Linked DNA regions of Martelella endophytica. The protein of the gene in region 1 binds, or shares a complex with, the protein of each later gene. Links are inferred from orthologs where the notes say so. Each region holds a gene or a part of one and is shown on either strand. Other genes may lie near its edges. The genes, in order: uvrB and TM49_RS20165.

Region 1 (9,869 bases):
TCGTTTCACCGGCATTTCAAAGCTGTGACCGGTTATAGCCCGCTTGCCTTCCAGAGGCAGATGCGCCTTCTGGAGGCGCGGAAGCTTCTGAGCGCCGGCGGCGCCAGCGTTGCAAGCGTTGCCTATGAGGTCGGCTATCAGAGCCCGTCGCAGTTCAGTCGAGAGTACAAGGCGAAGTTCGGTAGCGCGCCGAGCGCCGATTTGAGTCCATAGGCCCAGGTTGACATCATGCCCCCGCGTCAAAGCTTGCCACTTGTGGGAAACTCAAGTGGAATTTCCATCGGGAAGCTCTCGTTCCTCATCCCTGGAACTTTGATCGGTGATCAGGCTGCTGCCGGGTGGGGCTAAGCCAGGGCAACTCTTGGGCGAGAGATCTTTAGCATGGGGCAGGCTGCCGCTAAGTCATTGAAAACGCTAAGATCGAAATTCGCCGTAGTGGTCCATCTGGTGGATTGAAAACATTGCGGAAATCACCGTTGTACGTCTCGTCTCGACAACACTAGCACTAAGCCCTCAGCGGCTCGTACCCCGTTCAACGTTTCGGTTTGCGGCCGGCAGGCGATTGACTGTGCGGGTGGGGCGCGGCAGAAACGAGGGCGGCTGGGGTGTTGGTGCTGACAAGCGAGGTTTGGCGTTGCGAGTCTGGATATTGACCGACGGGAAGATGGGGGATCGGGTGCAGTGCCTTGGGGTCGCCAACAGGCTTGGTGTCGATGCCGAGGAGCGGACGATCCGGCCGGGCAAGCCTTGGGAATGGTTCATGCCCTGGGGACCTGTGCCGCCGGCACATCGGCCCGACAGCGCCTCTAGCCCGATCGCGCCGCCGTTTCCGGATCTCGCGATCGCGACCGGCCGGCGGATGGTGGCGTATCTGAAGGCGATCAAGGCCGCGTCCGGGGGCAGGACATTTACCGTTTTCCTGAAGGATCCGCATACCGGCTCGTCGGCCGCCGATCTCATCTGGGTGCCGCGGCATGACCGGCTGAGGGGCGACAATGTGCTGGTGAGCGACACCGGGCCGCATCCGCTGACGCAGGAGGCGCTCGCCGAAGCTGCGGCCAACAGGCCGGCTGCTTGGGACGCGCTGCCTGCACCGCGCCTCGGGCTGCTGATCGGAGACCCGGTCGCGCGTGCGCGCGACCGACGGGCGGCGCTCGAGCGGTTTCTCAGGGAGGTCGATCACGCGAAGGCGGAAAGTGGAAGCATCATCGTCACCCAGTCGCGACGCACGCCGGAGGACGTGATGACCGCGCTCCGGGCCAGGCTTGCCGGCTTTCCGCACTGGATCTGGTCGCCCGAAGAGGACAATCCCTATCGGGCTCTGCTCGGGTTTTGCGACATGCTGGCGGTGACCGCGGACTCGCACAATATGGTCAGCGAGGCGCTTTTCACCGGCAAGCCGGTGTTTCCGGTCATCACCGAAGGGCTCAACCCGAAACTGGCCCGGTTTCTTGCCAAGCTGGAGGCCGATGGCCTGGTCAGGCCGTTCTCTGGCTCGCTTGCGCCCTACAGCTACGAGCCTGTCGATGCAACGGCCTTGATCGCAGAGGCCATTCAGCAAGCGATGCGGGAGCGCGCTACCAAGGCCTGAAGCGATTTCGCTTTTCCCAATGATGCGAAAGCGCTCTGTCGCACTGATATGGCGCTATTGCGACCGGCTTCCACATCTTCCGGAGTTGCGCTAACGGGATGTCACGGGCTGATCCGGAAAGGCTAGCTGATCGCGCGCGCGCCATTCCGGCTTCACGTAGTTGACGATCAGGGTTTTGCGGATGCCCCGGATCGGTCGCTTTTCAAAGCCGTGCCATGTCTTGTCGGAGGGAACGAAGGCAAGGCCAAGATTGGGCGCGAAGGGTGTCCGCCCGGCCCAGGCGTCGCGAGCGCTGTAAATATCCGTGCCGAGCTGCTCGTCTTCCCCGGAAAGATAGATCAGGAGCGTGAACAGTTTTGCGCCGATATCCGTATGCGGCACCAGCCAGAAGCCATCGCTATCCTGCGCGTATTCGATCCGCAGATATGACCCCTCCAGGTGGGCGCCGGTCATCTGCTCGATCCCTGTAACAACGGTCATCGTCTGAAATGCTGCGGACACGGCGGCGCAGAAACGGTGTTTCCTGTTGCTCTCGGCATTCAGGTAATACCGCGTCTCGTTGTTGGATTCCCGTGTTCCGGAGAGCAGTTGCGGACCAGGGGCAGGCGCGGCCATTGTCTGCAACTGCTGCAGGATATGCGTCGGGAAAAGCTTGCTAAGCAGCCAGTGGTCGTATGGCTCCGTAACCTTTTGCGCCTGCGCGAATGCAGCGCCAAGAGATGCACTGATTGCCAAGAGATCATCGATCATATCCGCCCGCCATAAAACGATACCCGTTTAAGTAAGCGGTATAAAAATAGCACACCTATAGTATTTTACAACTAGGAGTGGATAAGATATAATCTAAAGTAGTGTTTTTCGGCTGGGGGGAGCTCAAGACCCCGGCCGGCCGGTCTTGCCCTTGCGGCGGCTGCGGCGCTTCTGTTCAGCCGGATCCTCATAGGAACCCGTTCCGATCTTGCCGCGCTGCACCGGCTTGGCGTCGCCGCCGAGCGGCTTCTCGGTGCGGCCAACGGTCATCTCGTCGAGGTCGTTCTTGCGGAACAGCGGTTTCGCCATATCCGTGCCGGGGCCCATCGAATCGAGGTCGGGCTTGGCGAAATAGCCTTCCGATTTCGGCGCGCTCTCGGCCTCTCGGGATTCCTGGCGCTCGAGCTTGTCGTCCATGCCTTCAAGCTCTGCTGCCTTGAGGCGCTTGATCTCGTCGCGGATGCGGGCGGCCGCTTCGAAATCGAGGTCGGCGGCTGCATCGCGCATCTGCTTTTCGAGCGCCTCCAGATGGGCTGCAAGATTGTTGCCGACGAGATGGCCGTCCTTGGCGAAGCCCTTGCCACCCTTGGTGCCGATGTCGGCGCGGACATGGTCCTTTTCGTAGACCGAGTCGAGGATGTCGGAGATCTTCGCCTTCACCGATTCCGGGGTAATGCCGTGTTCTTCGTTATAGGTCAGCTGCTTTTCGCGGCGGCGGCTGGTCTCTTCCATCGCGCGCTGCATCGAGCCGGTGATCTGGTCGGCATAAAGGATGACCTGGCCATCGACGTTACGGGCCGCACGGCCGATGGTCTGGATAAGGGACGTCTCCGAGCGCAAAAAACCTTCCTTGTCGGCGTCGAGGATCGCGACGAAGCCGCATTCGGGAATGTCGAGGCCCTCGCGCAGCAGGTTGATGCCGACGAGCACGTCGAAGGCGCCGAGCCGCAGGTCGCGAATGATCTCGATGCGCTCCAGCGTGTCGATGTCGGAATGCATGTAGCGCACGCGGATGCCCTGTTCATGCAGGTATTCGGTCAGGTCCTCGGCCATGCGCTTGGTCAGCACCGTCACCAGCGTACGGTAGCCCTTGAGTGAAACCTCGCGGATTTCGGACAGTACGTCGTCGACCTGGGTCTTGGCCGAGCGCACCTCGACGGGCGGGTCGATCAGGCCTGTCGGGCGGATGACCTGTTCGGCGAAGACGCCGCCCGCCTGTTCCATTTCCCAGCCGCCCGGCGTTGCCGAAACAGCAATCGTGTCCGGGCGCATCGCGTCCCATTCCTCGAAGCGCAGTGGCCGGTTGTCCATGCAGGAGGGCAGGCGGAAGCCGTATTCGGCGAGCGTCGCCTTGCGCCGGAAGTCGCCGCGATACATGCCGCCGATCTGCGGAATGGTGACGTGGCTTTCGTCGATGAAGATCAGCGCGTCATCGGGGATATATTCGAAAAGGGTCGGGGGCGGCTCGCCCGGCTTGCGGCCGGTGAGATAGCGCGAATAGTTCTCGATGCCGGGGCAGGAGCCGGTTGCCTCCATCATCTCGATGTCGAAGCGGGTGCGCTGCTCAAGGCGCTGGGCTTCCAAAAGACGCCCTGCCTTTTCAAGCTCTTGAAGGCGTCCCTTCAACTCATCTTTTATCGACTTGATTGCCGCGTTGAGGGTCGGGCGCGGGGTGACATAGTGCGAATTGGCGTAGATCTTCACCGATTTCAGGTCGCCGGTCTTCTGGCCGGTCAGCGGATCGAACTCGGTGATGGCGTCGATCTCATCACCAAACATGGAGATGCGCCAGGCCGCATCCTCAAGGTGGGCGGGGAAGATTTCGATCGTATCCCCGCGCACGCGGAAGGAGCCGCGCTGGAAGTCCATGTCACGTCGCTTGTATTGCTGGGCGACAAGGTCGGCGAGAAGCTGACGCTGGTCGAGCGTATCGCCAACCTCCATCTGGAAGGTCATGGCGGTGTAGGTCTCGACGGAACCGATACCGTAGATACAGGAGACCGAGGCGATGATGATGCAGTCGTCGCGCTCGAGGATGGCGCGGGTCGCGGCGTGGCGCATCCGGTCGATCTGCTCGTTGATCGAGGATTCCTTCTCGATATAGGTGTCGGAGCGCGGCACGTAGGCTTCCGGCTGATAGTAGTCGTAGTAGGAGACGAAATACTCGACCGCGTTGTTCGGGAAGAAGTTCTTGAATTCCGAATAGAGCTGGGCCGCGAGCGTCTTGTTCGGCGCCAGAATGAGGGCAGGGCGCTGCGTCGCCTCGATGACCTTGGCCATGGTGAAGGTCTTGCCCGAACCGGTGACGCCGAGCAGCACCTGGCTGCGATCGCCGGAATTCAGCCCTTCGACCAGATCGGCGATGGCTGTCGGCTGGTCGCCGGAAGGCTTGTATTCGGTCACCATGTCGATGGCGATGCCGCCCTCGGACTTCTGCGGTCGTTCCGGCCGGTGCGGTGTCCAGATCTTGCCGTCCTTGAACAGCGGATTGCCGCTCTCGATCAGTTTCGACAAGGCATCGACCGTGGCGGTCACGGCGCCGGGCGCGAGGTTCTTGGCATCCTCAAGCGAAACATCGACACCGGCAACCGGGTTGAGGCCGGCTGCGGCGCGGGTTGCCGGATCGGAGGAGCCGCCGATCGAAACGCCGCGCGATGTGCGGCCGGCGGTTGTGCCGCCGCCTTCAGCCGCCTTGCGGCGGTGCTTGCCGGCCTTGGAGGCGAGCTTGCGCTGGCTCTCGACGGTTTCCGCCTCGGCCTCGCGTTCGAGATTTTCGAGCCAGTCGTTCATCGAGCCGTCATAGGGCTTGCCCTCGAAGGGAGCCTGCGGCGCTTCTTCGAAACCTGGCTTTTGCTGGGATTTTCTGGGTGATCTGGCCATGGGTGCGAATATGGAGAGGTTGCAGCTAAAAGAAAAGAGGGCAACCCGAATTGTGAACAAAAATAGAACATGTGCGGGTGTCAAATCGCGTGCGTGGCCGCTCGGCATGCTGTAAGAACGCGCATCCGGCTGGGGCCGGTTTCCACGGAGATCATTGATGCCTGCTTCGTTTTCGCCCGCGGCCGCCTGGCCGGTGCTGATGCTGGTCTGCTCGAACGTGTTCATGACATTTGCCTGGTATGGGCATCTGAAGTTCCGCGGCGCGCCGCTCGTGATCGTGATCCTCACGAGCTGGGGGATCGCCTTCTTCGAATATTGCCTGGCCGTACCTGCCAACCGGATCGGTGTTGCCGTCTACTCCACGGCCCAGCTCAAGACCATCCAGGAGGTGATCACGCTCACCGTGTTCACGGGCTTTTCGGTTTTCTGGCTTAAGGAGTCGCTGACCTTCAACCATCTGATCGGCTTCGCCCTGATCGCCGCAGGGGCCGCGTTCATCTTCCGTGCCTGAGGCTGGTCTCGCGGACTGTCTTTGGTAAACGTCATCGAACGGACCAATTCCTGCGACATTTTGTCCACATTGTTGGGGCATATAAAGTCGTGGGAGTTGCAGAACCGGCCATTTCTTCAGTACTCGCCTCGGCGTCCGGTCTTGCCCCGGCATTTTCACTGAAACCATGTGTCGAGCACGATGATATCAAGCCAAACCGCAATTTCGGCGGTGCGTTTCGGCTATGGACTTCGTCCAGGCGAGACGGCACCCGATGACCCCGCAGGGGTCGAGAACGCACTTCGCCAGGCGACCAAAGGTGCGCCCGGCTTTCCGGTGGAGGGGATCGAAGCCCGCCGCCAGCATGCGATCGATTATTTCAGCGAGCGCAGTGCGATCAGCAAGGCCTATGAGGGCGAAGCCCGCATGGCGGAAATGAAGAAGCTTCGCCAGTCGGCGGCAAAGGCCTTTCAGGCGGATCAGATCGCGCGCATCGCGCAAGCCGCGGCGTCTCCCTATGGCTTCGATGAGCGTCTGGCCAGCTTCTGGACCGATCATTTCTCCGTTTCGTTCCGCAAGACCGATGATATGCGGCTGATGACGCCGCTTTACGAAGCCGAAGCGATCCGCCCCAACATGACCTCGACGTTCGGCGCGCTTCTGACCGAAGCCACGCTGCATCCGGCGATGATCACCTATCTCGATCAGTTCCGTTCGGTCGGCCCGCATTCGGTGCGTGCGGAACGCAATAAGAAGCTGGGTCTCAACGAGAATCACGGGCGCGAACTGCTCGAACTGCACACGGTTGGCGCCGGATCAGGCTATACCCAGACAGACGTGCGTCAGGCCTCCTACCTGCTGACCGGTCTCACCCTTGACCGCCCCGACGCGAAGACCGTCTTCGACGCCAAGCGCGCCGAGCCGGGCACCTTCACCATTCTCGGCAAGACCTATGGTGGCGATACCCGCCAGATTTCGGATGTCGATGATTTCCTGAACGACCTTGCGGTCCGGCCGGAGACGGCGCGCTATATCAGCACCAAGCTTGCCAGCTACTTCATCGACGAGGACGCCCCGGAAGACGTCGTTGCCGCCATGGAAGAAACCTGGAAGCGCACGGATGGCGACCTCGCCGCCGTCTACGCCACCATGCTGGAGGCGCCGCAGGCCTTCACGCTTGCGCCCTGCAACGTCAAGCAGCCCTTTGACTATGTCGTCTCCTGTCTGCGGGCCCTGAATGTCGATGGTCGTGCCCTGACCACCGATGACAAGCGCGGCAGGGGTGTCAACTATACGCTGAACACACTCGGCCAGCCCGTCTGGGACCCGCCGAGCCCGGAGGGCTTCGAGGCCGGTCGGGCGAGCTGGGTGAACGGCCATCAGTTGGCCGGACGGATCGTCGCCGCGCGGCGGCTGATCAACTGGTTCGCCGACAAGGAACAGGAGCCGCAGGCCTTTGCCGAACAGGCGCTCGGTCCGCTGCTTTCCGATAATACCAGAACGCTGGTGAAACGGGCGCCGAACCGGGTTTCGGCGATGACGCTCGTGCTCGCTTCTCCCGAATTCAATCTCAGATAGGCGGTGACAGCATGTCGATTGATTTCAATCCCACACGGCGCCTGTTTCTCGGTGGTGCCTGCAGCCTGGCGGCCATGCCGCTGATGACCAGCTTCGCGCTTGCCCGCGGCAATGGCGAGAACCGCTTCGTCGCGATCGTTCTGCGTGGCGCCATGGACGGGCTCGATCTCGTCCAGCCCTATGGCGATCCGGCCTTTCGCGGGCTGCGTCCCGATCTGGCGCTGACGCCCGATACCGGCCTTCTCGATCTCGATGGCCGTTTCGGACTCAACCCGGCCGCGGCCGATCTCTATCCGCTGTGGAAGGCGGGCGAACTCTCATTCGTCCACGCCGTGTCGACGCCCTACCGCGATGCCCGCAGCCATTTCGATGGCCAGGACATTCTGGAGACCGGCGGCAACGGCCATGCCGGCCGCGATGGCTGGCTCAATCGCGCGATCGGCATGATGGGTAGCGAACAGCTTCGCGCTATCGACGTCACCTCCGACTCCGACCTGATACTGCAGGGCGATTATCCGGCGGAAATCTGGTCGCCGAAGGACGATATCCCGATCTCGGCGGATGAGCTTCTGTTCTTCGAGGCGCTCTATTCGAAAGACGATGCCTTCGCCAAGGCCTTCCAGCAGGCCCGCAATGCCGACATGAGCAGCGAAGCGATCTTCAGCGGCGCCAGTATCGCGGCCTCGACCGAAGGGCTCGCTAGGCTCGCCGGCGGCTTCCTGAAGCGCGATTACCGCGTCGCTGCCTTCTCGATCAACGGCTGGGATACGCATGCGGACCAGAAGGGGCTGTTCAACCGCTCGGCCGGCAGCCTGTCGAAGGCGATCCTGACGCTGAAGGCCGAAATGGGGCCGAAGGCCTGGAGCAACACGGTGGTGCTGGCCATGACCGAATTCGGCCGCACGGCGCGCCAGAACGGTACGGGCGGTACCGACCACGGCACGGGCGGCTGCGCCGTGGTCGCCGGCGGCGGTTATCCGGGTGGCCGGGTCATGGGCACCTGGCCGGGCGTTGCGGATGGCGCGCTCTACGAGGACCGCGACCTGATGCCGACCGGCGATATCCGCGAAGTGGCGGCGGCGATGCTCTACCGCCAGTTCGGGCTCGGTGCTGCGGCGCTGACCGGCAGCGTCTTCCCCGGCCTCGACTTCTCGGCCTCGTCCGCTTTCGTTCGGGCTTGAGCGCCAGGCTCCGCCGTCAGTCGCGCAGCACCACGTAGCAGCGGATGAAGCCATCATAGAGCATCCGGCCGCGCCATAAGGCGAGCGGCCACACCCACCAGACGAAGAGTACGAAAAACGTCGCCGCGTTGAGCACCAGCGCGTCGACGAGTGTACGGTCGCCGACACCGCCAAAGGCTTCCAGTGCCGAGACTGCACCGGCGACATCGGTGATGCGCGGCGCACCGACGGCGATCGCGAGCTGGATCAACGCATTGGCGCAGACCGGCCAGAACTTCGCATATTCGCGAATGACCGAACCGGCCGGCGACAGCGGGACCGGTTCTTTCGCCAGCGGCGCCTTGGTGACCACCAGCGACATCAGCCGCTTGCCGGGTGTCTGCCCGAACCCGATCATGGCCAACGCCAGAACGAGCGGAAACAACAGGATCCGCAGCGTCGAGATCACCTTGGCGATGACCGGATTGGGGAAGATCGCGTTGCCGTCCGCATCCAGCGCGACGGTCAGCGAGCGGGTATAGGTGGAGCCGCCGCTATCCTCGCGGCTTTCCGTCACCACCGCGAACTGTTTTGCCGGCAGATAGAAGCTTTCCACCGTGCAGAGCTGGCTGGTCCGCGGATTGTCCGTCTGCCAGGCCGCCTGAATTTCGGCGAAGGCCGGCAGATCGGCCGTCTCGCTGCTGCAGACGCGGGAATAGAGCAGGGGGCTCGGCAGGACGGCCTTCAGCGATGGCACCGCCATGGCAAGCACGGCCATCAGGAAGGTAAAGAGAATGATGTAGGCGAGGCTGTCGATGATGAGGGCCGCAAATCGCCGCAGGAACAGGCGTGGGGGGCGGGCAGTGACCGCAGTGTCTTCGGTGCGCATTTTTACACGGCTTCCTGCGGAACCGGTGCCGGCCGACCGTCATCGTCCATCGCCACCATCACGAATTCGGCTTCTGTCACCTTCTCGCGCGCTGGCATGTCGTGCCGGTGGACCCAGGCTTCGACGTGGAGCGTCATCGATGTCCGGCCGACCCTCTGGAACGTCGTGTAGACGCAGAGCGTGTCGCCGATCTTGACCGGCTTTTCGAATGCCATCGAATTGACGGCAGCCGTCACCGTGCGCATGCGTGCGCGCTCGGAGGCGGCCACGAAGGCTGCAAGGTCCATCTGCGACATCACCCAGCCCCCGAAGATATCGCCGGCCGGGTTGGCGTTGGCCGGCATCGCCACGGTGCGCATGGTCAGCGTGCCCGTCGGGGTATCATTTGCAGTCATTGCAGCTCCCTATCACCTGCGGATTCGCTCGCTAGTCTAGTCGTGCCTCGATATCGCGCAATGTCAAAAGCATTTGTTTACTCTTGTCTGGTTTATTCATCCGGCGTGTTGAACTCGAATGCGGTCCGGTATGGCG
Region 2 (9,665 bases), 690 kb from region 1 along the record:
CCGTCGACATAGACATCGGCGATGGAATTACCGTCGAGAAGCGCTCGCAGCGCCTGCGACAGGGCGGAGATGTCGATGCCGAGATCGGAGGCCCGCTGGCGGTCGAGCGTCAGGGATATCTGCGCCTGGGTCGCGTCATTGCCGAGGCGGGGATTGGAGAAGGTCGGATCGCCTTCCATCTCCGTTACCAACGTGGCGGCTGCCGCGGCGAGCCTCTCATGCGTAGCACCGACCAGCGCGAAACTGAGGCCACTGCCGCCGCCGCGGATGTTGAGCGAATTCGGCTGGAAGGCAAACGCTCGCACGGCCGGCACCTGCGCGGCAGCCGCATTGACGTCGCGGGCGATCTCGTCCTGGCTGCGGGTCCGCTCGTCCCATGGCGCCAGTGTCATCACCATGAAGCCGCTATTGGTGGAGCTGCCAAAGCCGGAAATCGAGAAGATGCTCTCAATTTCGCCACTGTCGACGAGCGGCTGCAGCTTCTCCTCGACCTGCTGGATACGGTCGCGGGTGTAGTCGAGGCTGACGCCCTGCGCCGTCGAGATCCGCATCATCAGCGACGAGCGGTCCTCCTTCGGCAGAAGCTCATTTGTGATGTTGGTATAGGCGATGTAGGCGCCGAACATCAAAAGCGCACCGAAGGCCAGAACCACCATGGGTGCGCCAAGCGACCAGCGCAGTGTGCGCGCGTAAAGGCCGGTAAAAGCCATTCCGAGCCGGGCTATGTGCCCCGGCTTCACATGCTTGTGCTCGACCAGGATGCGCGAGGCGAGCATGGGGCAGAGCGTCAGCGCGACGAAGGAGGAGAGCAAAACGGCAAAGGCCAGCACGAAACCGAATTCGCGGAACAGCCCGCCCGCCTGCCCCGGCAGGAAGGAGAGCGGCACGAACACGGCCGCAAGCGTCGCAGTCGTGGTTATGACGGCAAAGAACACCTCGCGCGTGCCGAGCACGGCGGCGGCGCGCGGGCCCATGCCCTTGGCCCGCAAGCGCACGATGTTCTCCAACACGACGATTGCATCGTCGACCACCATGCCGGTCGCCAGCACGATGGCGAGCAAGGTCAGGATATTGACCGAGAAGCCGGCAACATAGATGGCTGCAAGCGTACCGATCAGCGCCACCGGCAGCGTGATCGCCGGGATGATCGTTGCCCGCCAGTCGCGCAGGAACAGATAGATGATCGCGACGACGATGAGCGAAGCCAGGATCAGCGAGCGGACCACCTCATCGATGGAACCGGCGATGAAGACAGCGTCATCGCTCGAAATCTGGATCTCGGTGCCTTCCGGCAGCGTCTCGGACAGCTCGCTGACGACCCGGTGCACGCCCTGGGAAATCTCCAGCGTGTTCGATCGCGCCTGCCGGATGATACCGAGGCCGATGCCCGGCTGGCCATTGTAGCGCAGCGCCGTGGCCGCGGTGTCAGGGCCGAAGATGACGGTCGCGACATCGCCGAGCCGGACATTGTCGGCGATGATCAGGTCCTTGAACGCTTCCGGCGTGGTGACGTCGGCGGTCGCGCGCACGGAGAGGTCCTGTGTGGTCGAGGTGAGAGAGCCGGCCGGAACGTCCCAAGAGACGTCCGAGAGCGCGGAAGCGAGGTCCGCAACCGTCAGGCCGCGACTGGCAAGGGCGGCCTGATTGATGTCGATGCGGAAGATCTTGTCACGGTCACCGTAGACCTCGATGTCGGCCACGCCCGGCACGGCGGCAAGGCGGTCCTCGACCTCGTCGGAAACGAGCTTTGTCAGGTCGTCGATATTCATCGTTGTGGAGGTGACGGCAAGACGGAGGACGGGCTGCGAATCCGAATCCGCCTTGACGATGCGCGGCTCATCGGCATCGTCGGGCAACTGGCCCTCAACGCGGCCGACCGCATCGCGGACATCCATCGATGCGACGTTGACGTCGGTGTCCTTGCTGAACTCCAGCGTCACCCGGCTTGAGCCGGTCTGCGATCGCGACGACATTGACTGCAGGCCCGAGACGCGGGCAACGGCACCTTCGATCACCGAGGTGATCTCCCGGTCGACCGTCTCCGGCGAGGCGCCCGAGAAGCTGGTGCGCACCGTGATGACCGGCTGGTCGACATCGGGGAGCTCGCGAACCTCGACGCCGAAATAGGCGGCCAGGCCGGCCACGACGATCAGCGCATTGAAAACCAACGCCAGGATCGGCCGGCGCACGAAGAGCGCGGTGAAGCCGTGTTCGGTGGCATAGTCCGCGGAGGTTTCCTCACCGGGCGCTACGCCGGGGTTCTCGCTGTCACCGGAGACGGAAGGCTCGTCGTCGCGGCTCATGAGCGGGTCCCCCCGGCTCCGGCCATTTCCTCAGTCGCTGCCGAATTGGCAGGCGTTACGGCAACGCCTTCGCTCAGCCGCTGGATGCCCTCGGTGATCACCATGTCGCCGGGCTTAAGCTCGGCATCGACCAGAACCACGTCCGGGTTGCGCTGGATGATGCGCACGCGCTGCTTGGTCGCCTTGCCGTCGACGAGCTGCCACACAAAGGAGCCGGTGCTGTCCCACTGGACAGCCAGCGGATCAACGCCGGGATACTGGTCGCCGGGAAAATGCATGTTGACCTCGAAGGACATGCCGGCGCGAAGCGCGTCATCGTCGTTTGCGATGCTGGCGCGCACCATGAAGGTACGGCTTGCCGCATCGATGCGGTTGTCGACCGCCGAAACCTCGCCGTCAAAACGCATCTGCGGCGCAGAAACGAGGCTTGCCTCGACAGCCTGCCCGGCCTTTACGGAGGCGGCAAACCGTTCCGGCACGGCGAAATCGACGAGGATGGAAGACCGGTCATCGATCGTCACGATCTCGGAGGTCGTGGTGACATAGTCGCCGACATTGGCGTCGACGATGCCGGCAACACCTGAGATCGGAGCAACGATCTCGCGCCGCGACAGGGCAAGCTCTGCATTCTGCAGGTCGAGTTCGGCGGATTTCTCGGCAATCTCGGCGTTATAGACTTCGGTTTCGGAGATCGACGACTTGATCTTGCGGTTGACCTGAGCCTGACGAGCCGCACTTTCGAGCGCGACCTTCGCCTGGTCGCGGGCAAGCGTTTGCTCGCGGTTATCGAGCCGCACCAGAACCTCGCCCTTCTCCACCTCCTCGCCGGAGCCGATCAGGATTTCCGTGATGGTGCCGGCCTCTTCGGGCTTCAGCGTCACGGTCTGCTCGGCCTCGCCGTCGCCGATCGCGCTTAGCTCGTCATTGAGCGTTCCGGTGGTCACCGGCGCGGTAACGACCGCGATGCCCGCGCCACCAAAACCGCCACGGCCGCCACCGCCCGGAGTGCGCGGCGCTTCACTCGCCGTATTTTCAACGAGCCCGGCGCTCGCCAACAATGCGCGGCCGTCAGGCGCCAGCAGAAGCCAGGCTCCGGCCCCCACGGCCAGAACACCAAGACTGACGGCAGCCTGTTTGTATAGACGCATTGATAACCCCGGCTAGACCTGACGCAATGACTTGAAAAGAAAGCGCATACGGAAACGTTGCAGGCTTCGAGTATCCTGATCGGTTTGCGATCTGCAAGCGTCTAATCCCAACCTCTCCAAATTGTAATGTAACCTGGAGTTCAGTGGCTACTCCGGTCCCGCAATGCCGCGCGGGGTCGGGTCCGATATGCAAATGTTCCTATTTTATTCATGTTTGCCGGTATCATCTCTTTGCCTTTTGCAGGTGAGCCACTAAATTGGCATCCATGAATCAGGGCCACGACGACATTCCGTTTTTCGACGACGACGAACCGACGCCGCGCCAGCCGGCAGCCTCGGCCGCCGGCTCCATTGCTGCGCGTGCCATGGCGGCCCGGCGGGCGCCGGAAGCGCCGGACTATCTGATCGGGCTGAACCCCGAACAGCGCGACGCCGTGGAGACGACCGAAGGCCCGCTGCTGGTGCTGGCAGGAGCCGGAACCGGCAAGACGCGGGTGCTGACCACCCGCATTGCCCATATCCTCGCCTCCGGTCGCGCCTATCCGAGCCAGATCCTCGCCGTCACCTTCACCAACAAGGCAGCGCGTGAGATGAAGGAGCGCATCGGCGTGCTTGTCGGCGGCGCCGTCGAGGGCATGCCGTGGCTCGGCACCTTCCACTCCATCGGCGTGAAGCTTCTGCGCCGCCATGCCGAGCTTGCCGGCCTGAGGTCGGATTTTACCATCCTCGACACCGACGACGTGATCCGCCTCATCAAGCAGCTCATCCAGGCCGAAGAGCTTGATGACAAGCGTTGGCCGGCGCGGCAGTTTGCCTCGATGATCGACGGCTGGAAGAACAAGGGGCTGACGCCCGAGCTGATCCCGGAAGGCGACGCCCGCGCTTTCGCCAATGGCCGCGGTCGGCAGCTCTATCAGGCCTATCAGGACCGGCTGAAGACGCTCAACGCCTGCGATTTCGGCGACCTGCTGCTGCATCCGATCCGGCTGTTTCGCGAAAATCCGGACGTGCTCAAGGAATACCATCGCCGCTTCCGCTACATTCTGGTGGACGAGTATCAGGACACCAACACCGCGCAGTACATGTGGCTGAGGCTTCTCGCCCAGCGTCCCGCCGGCGAGACCGTCAATCTTTGCTGCGTCGGCGACGACGACCAGTCTATCTATGGCTGGCGTGGCGCCGAGGTCGACAACATCCTGCGCTTCGAGAAGGATTTTGCCGGCGCCAAGGTGATCCGGCTTGAGCGCAACTACCGCTCGACAGCCCATATTTTGGGTGCTGCCGGCAACCTGATCGCCCATAATGACGGCCGCCTCGGCAAGACACTGTTTACCGACCGCTCCGACCCCGAAGACGACAAGGTTCAGGTCCACGCCTCCTGGGATTCCGAAGAGGAAGCCCGTGCGATCGGCGAGGAGATCGAGCAGTATCAGAAGAAGGGCGAAGCGCTGAACGACATGGCGATCCTCGTGCGTGCCTCTTTCCAGATGCGCGAATTCGAGGACCGGTTCGTCACCCTCGGCCTCAATTACCGCGTCATCGGCGGCCCGCGCTTTTATGAGCGCCTGGAGATCCGCGACGCCATGACCTTCTTCCGGCTCACCTGCCAGCCGGCCGACGACCTGGCGCTGGAGCGCATCATCAACACCCCGAAACGCGGGCTCGGTGATCAAAGCGTGCGCAAGATCCACGACTATGCGCGCTCCCGCAACATTCCGATGCTCGCCGCCGCCCGCGAGATGATCGACACCGACGAGTTGAAGCCGAAACCGCGCAAGGCGCTGTTCGACGTCGTGACCCAGTTCACCCGCTGGCAGGAACTGCTGGAGACCACGCCGCACACCGAACTTGCCGAGCAGATCCTCGACGAGAGCGGCTATACCGAGATGTGGCAGAACGACCGTTCTGCCGAGGCCCCCGGCCGGCTCGAAAACCTCAAGGAGCTGATCCGCTCCATGGAGGGGTTCGAAAGCATGCGCGGCTTCCTCGAACACGTCTCGCTGGTCATGGATGCCGACCAGAACGAGGACATGGATGCCGTCTCGATCATGACGCTGCATTCGGCCAAGGGACTGGAGTTCAAGACCGTGTTCCTGCCGGGCTGGGAGGAAGGCCTCTTCCCGCATCAGCGGGCACTTGATGAATCCGGCCGCGCCGGGCTGGAGGAGGAACGCCGCCTCGCCTATGTCGGCATCACCCGCGCCAAGCGGAACTGCCACATCTGGTTCGTCTCCAACCGCCGCATTCACGGGCTCTGGCAATCGACCATGCCGTCGCGCTTCCTGGATGAATTGCCGGAGGCGCATGTCGAAGTGGGCGAGACGGAGGTCTCCTATGGAGGCTACGGCCAGTCGCGCTTCGATCGCGCCGAGCCGTTTTCCAACACCTATGCCACGCCGGGCTGGAAACGGGCCCAGCAGAACAGCAACGACGCCACCCGCGACAACTGGGGCAGCCGCTCCGGCCACGCGGTCGAGCGCATCGGCTATGGCGAGAGCGGACCGCGCGGACGCACGATCGAGGGCGAGCTTGTGGCGCGCAGCACCGAGGAAACGCCATCCCGCTTTTCCATCGGCGACCGCGTCTTCCACATGAAGTTCGGCAACGGCAATATCGTGGAGATAGAGGGCAACAAGCTTACTATCGACTTCGACAAGGCCGGGCGGAAAAGAGTCCTCGACGGCTTCGTACAGCCTGTGTGAGCGCGCTGTTTGACGCGTTCAAATGAACAGGCAACGGCAGCGGAAAACCTTCGTTCGCGCAAAGTCTCATTCAGATCGCCACCGTATTGTTCCTACTTAATGGAACGATGACAATGTTAGTAACTTCTTGAAAATTTTCCCATGCTATCCGTTTGGTGATGATCGCGCTGTCTTCGATATCTCATCGACGTTCAGCTCGCGTTCACGGTGCGCAACAATAAATTACACCTAGATCTAGCAAAGATCATACTTCTTGAACGGGGCACATCACGAAATGCGAATGCCGGGGCAGACACTGGGGAACTGTGCGAAACTGGCTTTTGCATTCTGCCTTTTCATTGTTCTGTTTACCGACCCGGCCTCTTCGCAGACCGACAGGAAAGCCTTTCCCCTGCCCGCCCTGTTCGAAAAAAGCCCGGTCGCGATGCTCGTGGTCGACCCCGGCAACGGACGCATCCTCGCGACCAATCCTGCGGCCCAGGCGCTCTATGGCTGGGACGCCAAGGCCTTCAGTCAGCTCTATATCTTCGATCTCAACCAGATGTCGCGCGAGCGGATCAACGACTATATCGAGCAGGTCATTTCAGATCAGAAACATGATTTCGTCGTGCCCCACCGTTTCGCCGACGGTTCCGTTCATGCCGTCAGGCTGTTGTCCTGGGCCACCGACTTCGACAATCGGCGCGCCCTTCTTTCGCTAGTCACCGAAGATGGGTCCCAGCCGGAAGCGGGCAAGCCGGCGGCGACCTATTCCAAAAACCTCGAGGATGCGGTGCGCGCCAAGTCGGCCGAGCTCGACCAGAGCTACAGCCTGCTGACACTCACCCTGAGCGTCGCGATCGCCGTCCTCGCGGCGATTGTCGTGCTGCTGGTGATCTTCGTTCTGCGCCGGCGGCATCTCGTGCGGGAACTCGCGCGCCAGCACCTGCTGCTGCGCGTCGTCATCGACGCCATACCGGACCAGATCTACTTCAAGCGGTCCGACGGCCGGCTTGCCGCCTGCAACCAGGCGGCCGCGGAGTTTGTCGGCAAGCCCGCCGAAATGATCATCGGCAAAACCGACGTCGAGATATTCGGAAACAGTAATGACGCCCTCTTGAAGCAGCAGGTGTTTTCCGAGATCGACAACGAGGAAGAATTCGTCAGTCAGGGCGAAGTCGCCAGTCCCACCGGCCGGAAATATGCGCTGGAAATGATCAAGGCGCCGGTGATCGACGCTGGCGGCGAGCGCCTCGGCACGGTCAATGTCTGGCGCGACATTTCCGAACGGCGGCAGATCGAGGCCCGGATTGAATCGCTCGCCTTCTACGACCCGCTGACCAAGCTCGCCAACCGCGCCAAGGCACACGACGTGCTGATCGGCTTCCTCGCCTCGCATCGCCAGCAAAATCAGTATCTGGCGCTGGTCATCTTTGATGTCGACAATTTCGCTGCCGTCAACTCGATCTTCGGCCACAATGTCGGCGACGGCCTTCTGCGCATCATCGGTACCCGGCTCAAAGACAATATCGGGGCCGGCAGCTTTGCGGCACGGCTTTCGAGCGATGAATTCCTGGTACTGCTCTCCGGCCTGGGCACCGATCCGGAGACCGCCCGCGAAAGGGCGCAGGCGAAACTCGAAGCGCTGATTGAGGCGCTTTCGCAGTTGGCGGTGATCAACACCAGCCACATCACGCCGAGCACCTGCGCCGGCGCCGTCATGGTCGGCGACGATGCGATGGGCGCGGAGGAAGTCCTGCGCCGAGCCGACCTCGCCATGCATGCCGCCAAGCGCAGGGGCCGTGGACAGCTCTCCTGGTTCGACAACAACATGGATGACGATCTCGTCGAGCGCTTCGATCTCGAAACCGCGCTCGGCCAGGCGCTTGCCAATGACGGCTTCCGCCTCTACCTCCAGCCCAAGGTCTATCTGAATACCTCGGAGCGCCATTTCGAGGTGCTACTCAGGCTGCAGCATCACGAACGCGGCACGATCAGCCCCGGCGGGTTCATCGACGTTGCCGAAAGCACCGGCATGATCGTCCCCATCGGCGCCTGGGTGCTGGAGGAAGCGGCGCAGCTCCTGTGCAAGCATCCAAATGTTCACCTCTCGGTCAATGTCTCGGTGCAGCAGCTCCTACAGGTCGAGTTCGTCGACGGACTAGCGGAGCTGCTGCAACGCTATCCCTTCGATCCCTCGCATCTGACGCTGGAAATGACCGAAAGCCTGATGATCGCGAATTTCGAGCTGGCATTGTCGCAGCTCCGGAAAATCCGTGCGCTCCGGGTGCGGCTGTCGATCGATGACTTCGGGACGGGCTATTCGGCGCTCGTCTATCTCAAGCAGCTGCCGATCGACGAGCTGAAGATCGACCAGACCTTCATTGCCGGCCTGCCAGACGAGAGCAATGACAGCTCGCTCGTCGAGCTCATCATCGCCACCGCCCATCACCTCGGCCTTTCGATCGTCGCCGAGGGCGTGGAAACGCCAGAGCAGGAGGCATGGCTGCGCGAGCGCGGTTGCGAATGCCTGCAGGGCTATCTTTTCGACGAGCCGCGCCCGGTCGCCTTCTATCTGTCCTGACGCCATTTCCACCCTTCACAAGCGCCGGTCCGCCGTGGCAATTTGCCGGTGACGCGAATGGAGATGTGTGATGAAGGCGCTGCTGCTTGTCGATATCCAGAACGGTTTCTGCCCGGGCGGCAATCTCGCCGTCGCAGAGGGTGATGCGGTGGTGCCGGTCGCCAACACGCTGATCGAGCGCGGCGGCTATGGCTTCGTCGTCGCCTCGCAGGACTGGCATCCCCCGGGGCATGGTTCCTTCGCCTCCTCTCATCCGGGCAAGGCGCCGTTCGAAGTGGGAGAGCTCGCCGGCAAGCCACAGATGATGTGGCCGGACCATTGCGTGCAGGGCACGGAAGACGCCGCCTTTCATCCCGACCTCAACGTCAGCGCCATCGACTATGTCCAGCGCAAGGGCGAAGACCCAGCCGTCGATTCCTATTCCGCCTTCCGCGACAACGACAAGAATGCCGTTACCGGCCTTGACGCAGTGCTGAAGGAAAAGAACGTGACGGTGCTCGATATCGTCGGGCTGGCGACGGATTATTGCGTCCGCTTTTCAGCGCTCGATGCCCGCGCCATGCTGCCGCACGCAACCGTCCGGCTGGTCACCGATGGTTGCCGCGGGATCACCGAAGAGGGCGTGACGGAAGCGCTTGCCGAAATGCGCGACGCCGGCGTCGAAATCATCAGCCTCGACGAGGCGCTTCACGACCACCGCTAACACCTGTCGCTAACAGGCCACCGAACACGTTCACCAGCATCAGACGGCTTCGTCGGGGTGCGGGAGGTTCCAGGTGCCAAGGCGCATGAGGTCGGCAGCGATCACCTTTCGGGGGGGCGGATCGGCCTTTTCTGCCTGCTTCTCCGCTTTGCCTTCCTTCATCTGCCGCCGCAGAGCGTCAAAGGCGGCGCGTGCCAACGCCTCTTCATCCTGACGCACGACGATGACGGGGTTGGGCAACAGCTC

The links.
Region 2: the proteins of uvrB (region 1) and TM49_RS20165 are in contact, whole or in part, in a crystal structure (PDB 7EGT), measured with the Thermus thermophilus proteins. The link is inferred for Martelella endophytica from one-to-one orthologs. Residues at the interface, in WP_096411307.1 of Thermus thermophilus: Glu23, Leu25, Arg26, Asp27, Gly28, Glu29, Arg30, Phe31, Arg55, Glu326, Asp327, Phe328, Glu379, Ser382, Gln383, His398, Gly400, Arg401; in WP_096412145.1 of Thermus thermophilus: His654, Arg656, Phe657, Gln666, Asp668, Glu669, Lys680, Arg681, Leu682, Ser683, Lys685, Tyr686, Ala687.

What each region holds. Positions count from the first base shown.
Region 1 is NZ_CP010803.1:3,643,056-3,652,924, reverse strand. The notes cover bases 2,265-5,564. They hold uvrB (excinuclease ABC subunit UvrB), read right to left. Parts: upstream 5,222-5,564; coding sequence 2,465-5,221; downstream 2,265-2,464. Other genes in these bases: TM49_RS16730 (DMT family protein), read left to right, coding at 5,379-5,564; TM49_RS16740 (2OG-Fe(II) oxygenase), read right to left, coding at 2,265-2,341. Outside these bases: TM49_RS16750 (AraC family transcriptional regulator), read left to right, coding at 1-213; TM49_RS16745 (mitochondrial fission ELM1 family protein), read left to right, coding at 650-1,591; more of TM49_RS16740, read right to left, coding at 1,682-2,264; more of TM49_RS16730, read left to right, coding at 5,565-5,732; TM49_RS16725 (DUF1800 domain-containing protein), read left to right, coding at 5,913-7,289; TM49_RS16720 (DUF1501 domain-containing protein), read left to right, coding at 7,301-8,470; TM49_RS16715 (RDD family protein), read right to left, coding at 8,487-9,338; TM49_RS16710 (acyl-CoA thioesterase), read right to left, coding at 9,341-9,733; TM49_RS22700 (extensin-like domain-containing protein), read left to right, coding at 9,864-9,869. UniProt on the Escherichia coli protein: The UvrABC repair system catalyzes the recognition and processing of DNA lesions. A damage recognition complex composed of 2 UvrA and 2 UvrB subunits scans DNA for abnormalities.
Region 2 is NZ_CP010803.1:4,332,418-4,342,082, forward strand. Bases 3,340-6,435 are described here. They hold TM49_RS20165 (ATP-dependent helicase), read left to right. Parts: upstream 3,340-3,717; coding sequence 3,718-6,153; downstream 6,154-6,435. Other genes in these bases: TM49_RS20160 (efflux RND transporter periplasmic adaptor subunit), read right to left, coding at 3,340-3,451; TM49_RS22795 (sensor domain-containing protein), read left to right, coding at 6,434-6,435. Outside these bases: TM49_RS20155 (efflux RND transporter permease subunit), read right to left, coding at 1-2,303; more of TM49_RS20160, read right to left, coding at 2,300-3,339; more of TM49_RS22795, read left to right, coding at 6,436-8,716; pncA (bifunctional nicotinamidase/pyrazinamidase), read left to right, coding at 8,787-9,419; TM49_RS20180 (substrate-binding domain-containing protein), read right to left, coding at 9,459-9,665. UniProt on the Escherichia coli protein: A helicase with DNA-dependent ATPase activity. Unwinds DNA duplexes with 3'-5' polarity. Translocates on single-stranded DNA with 3'-5' polarity. Initiates unwinding more efficiently from a nicked substrate than double-stranded DNA.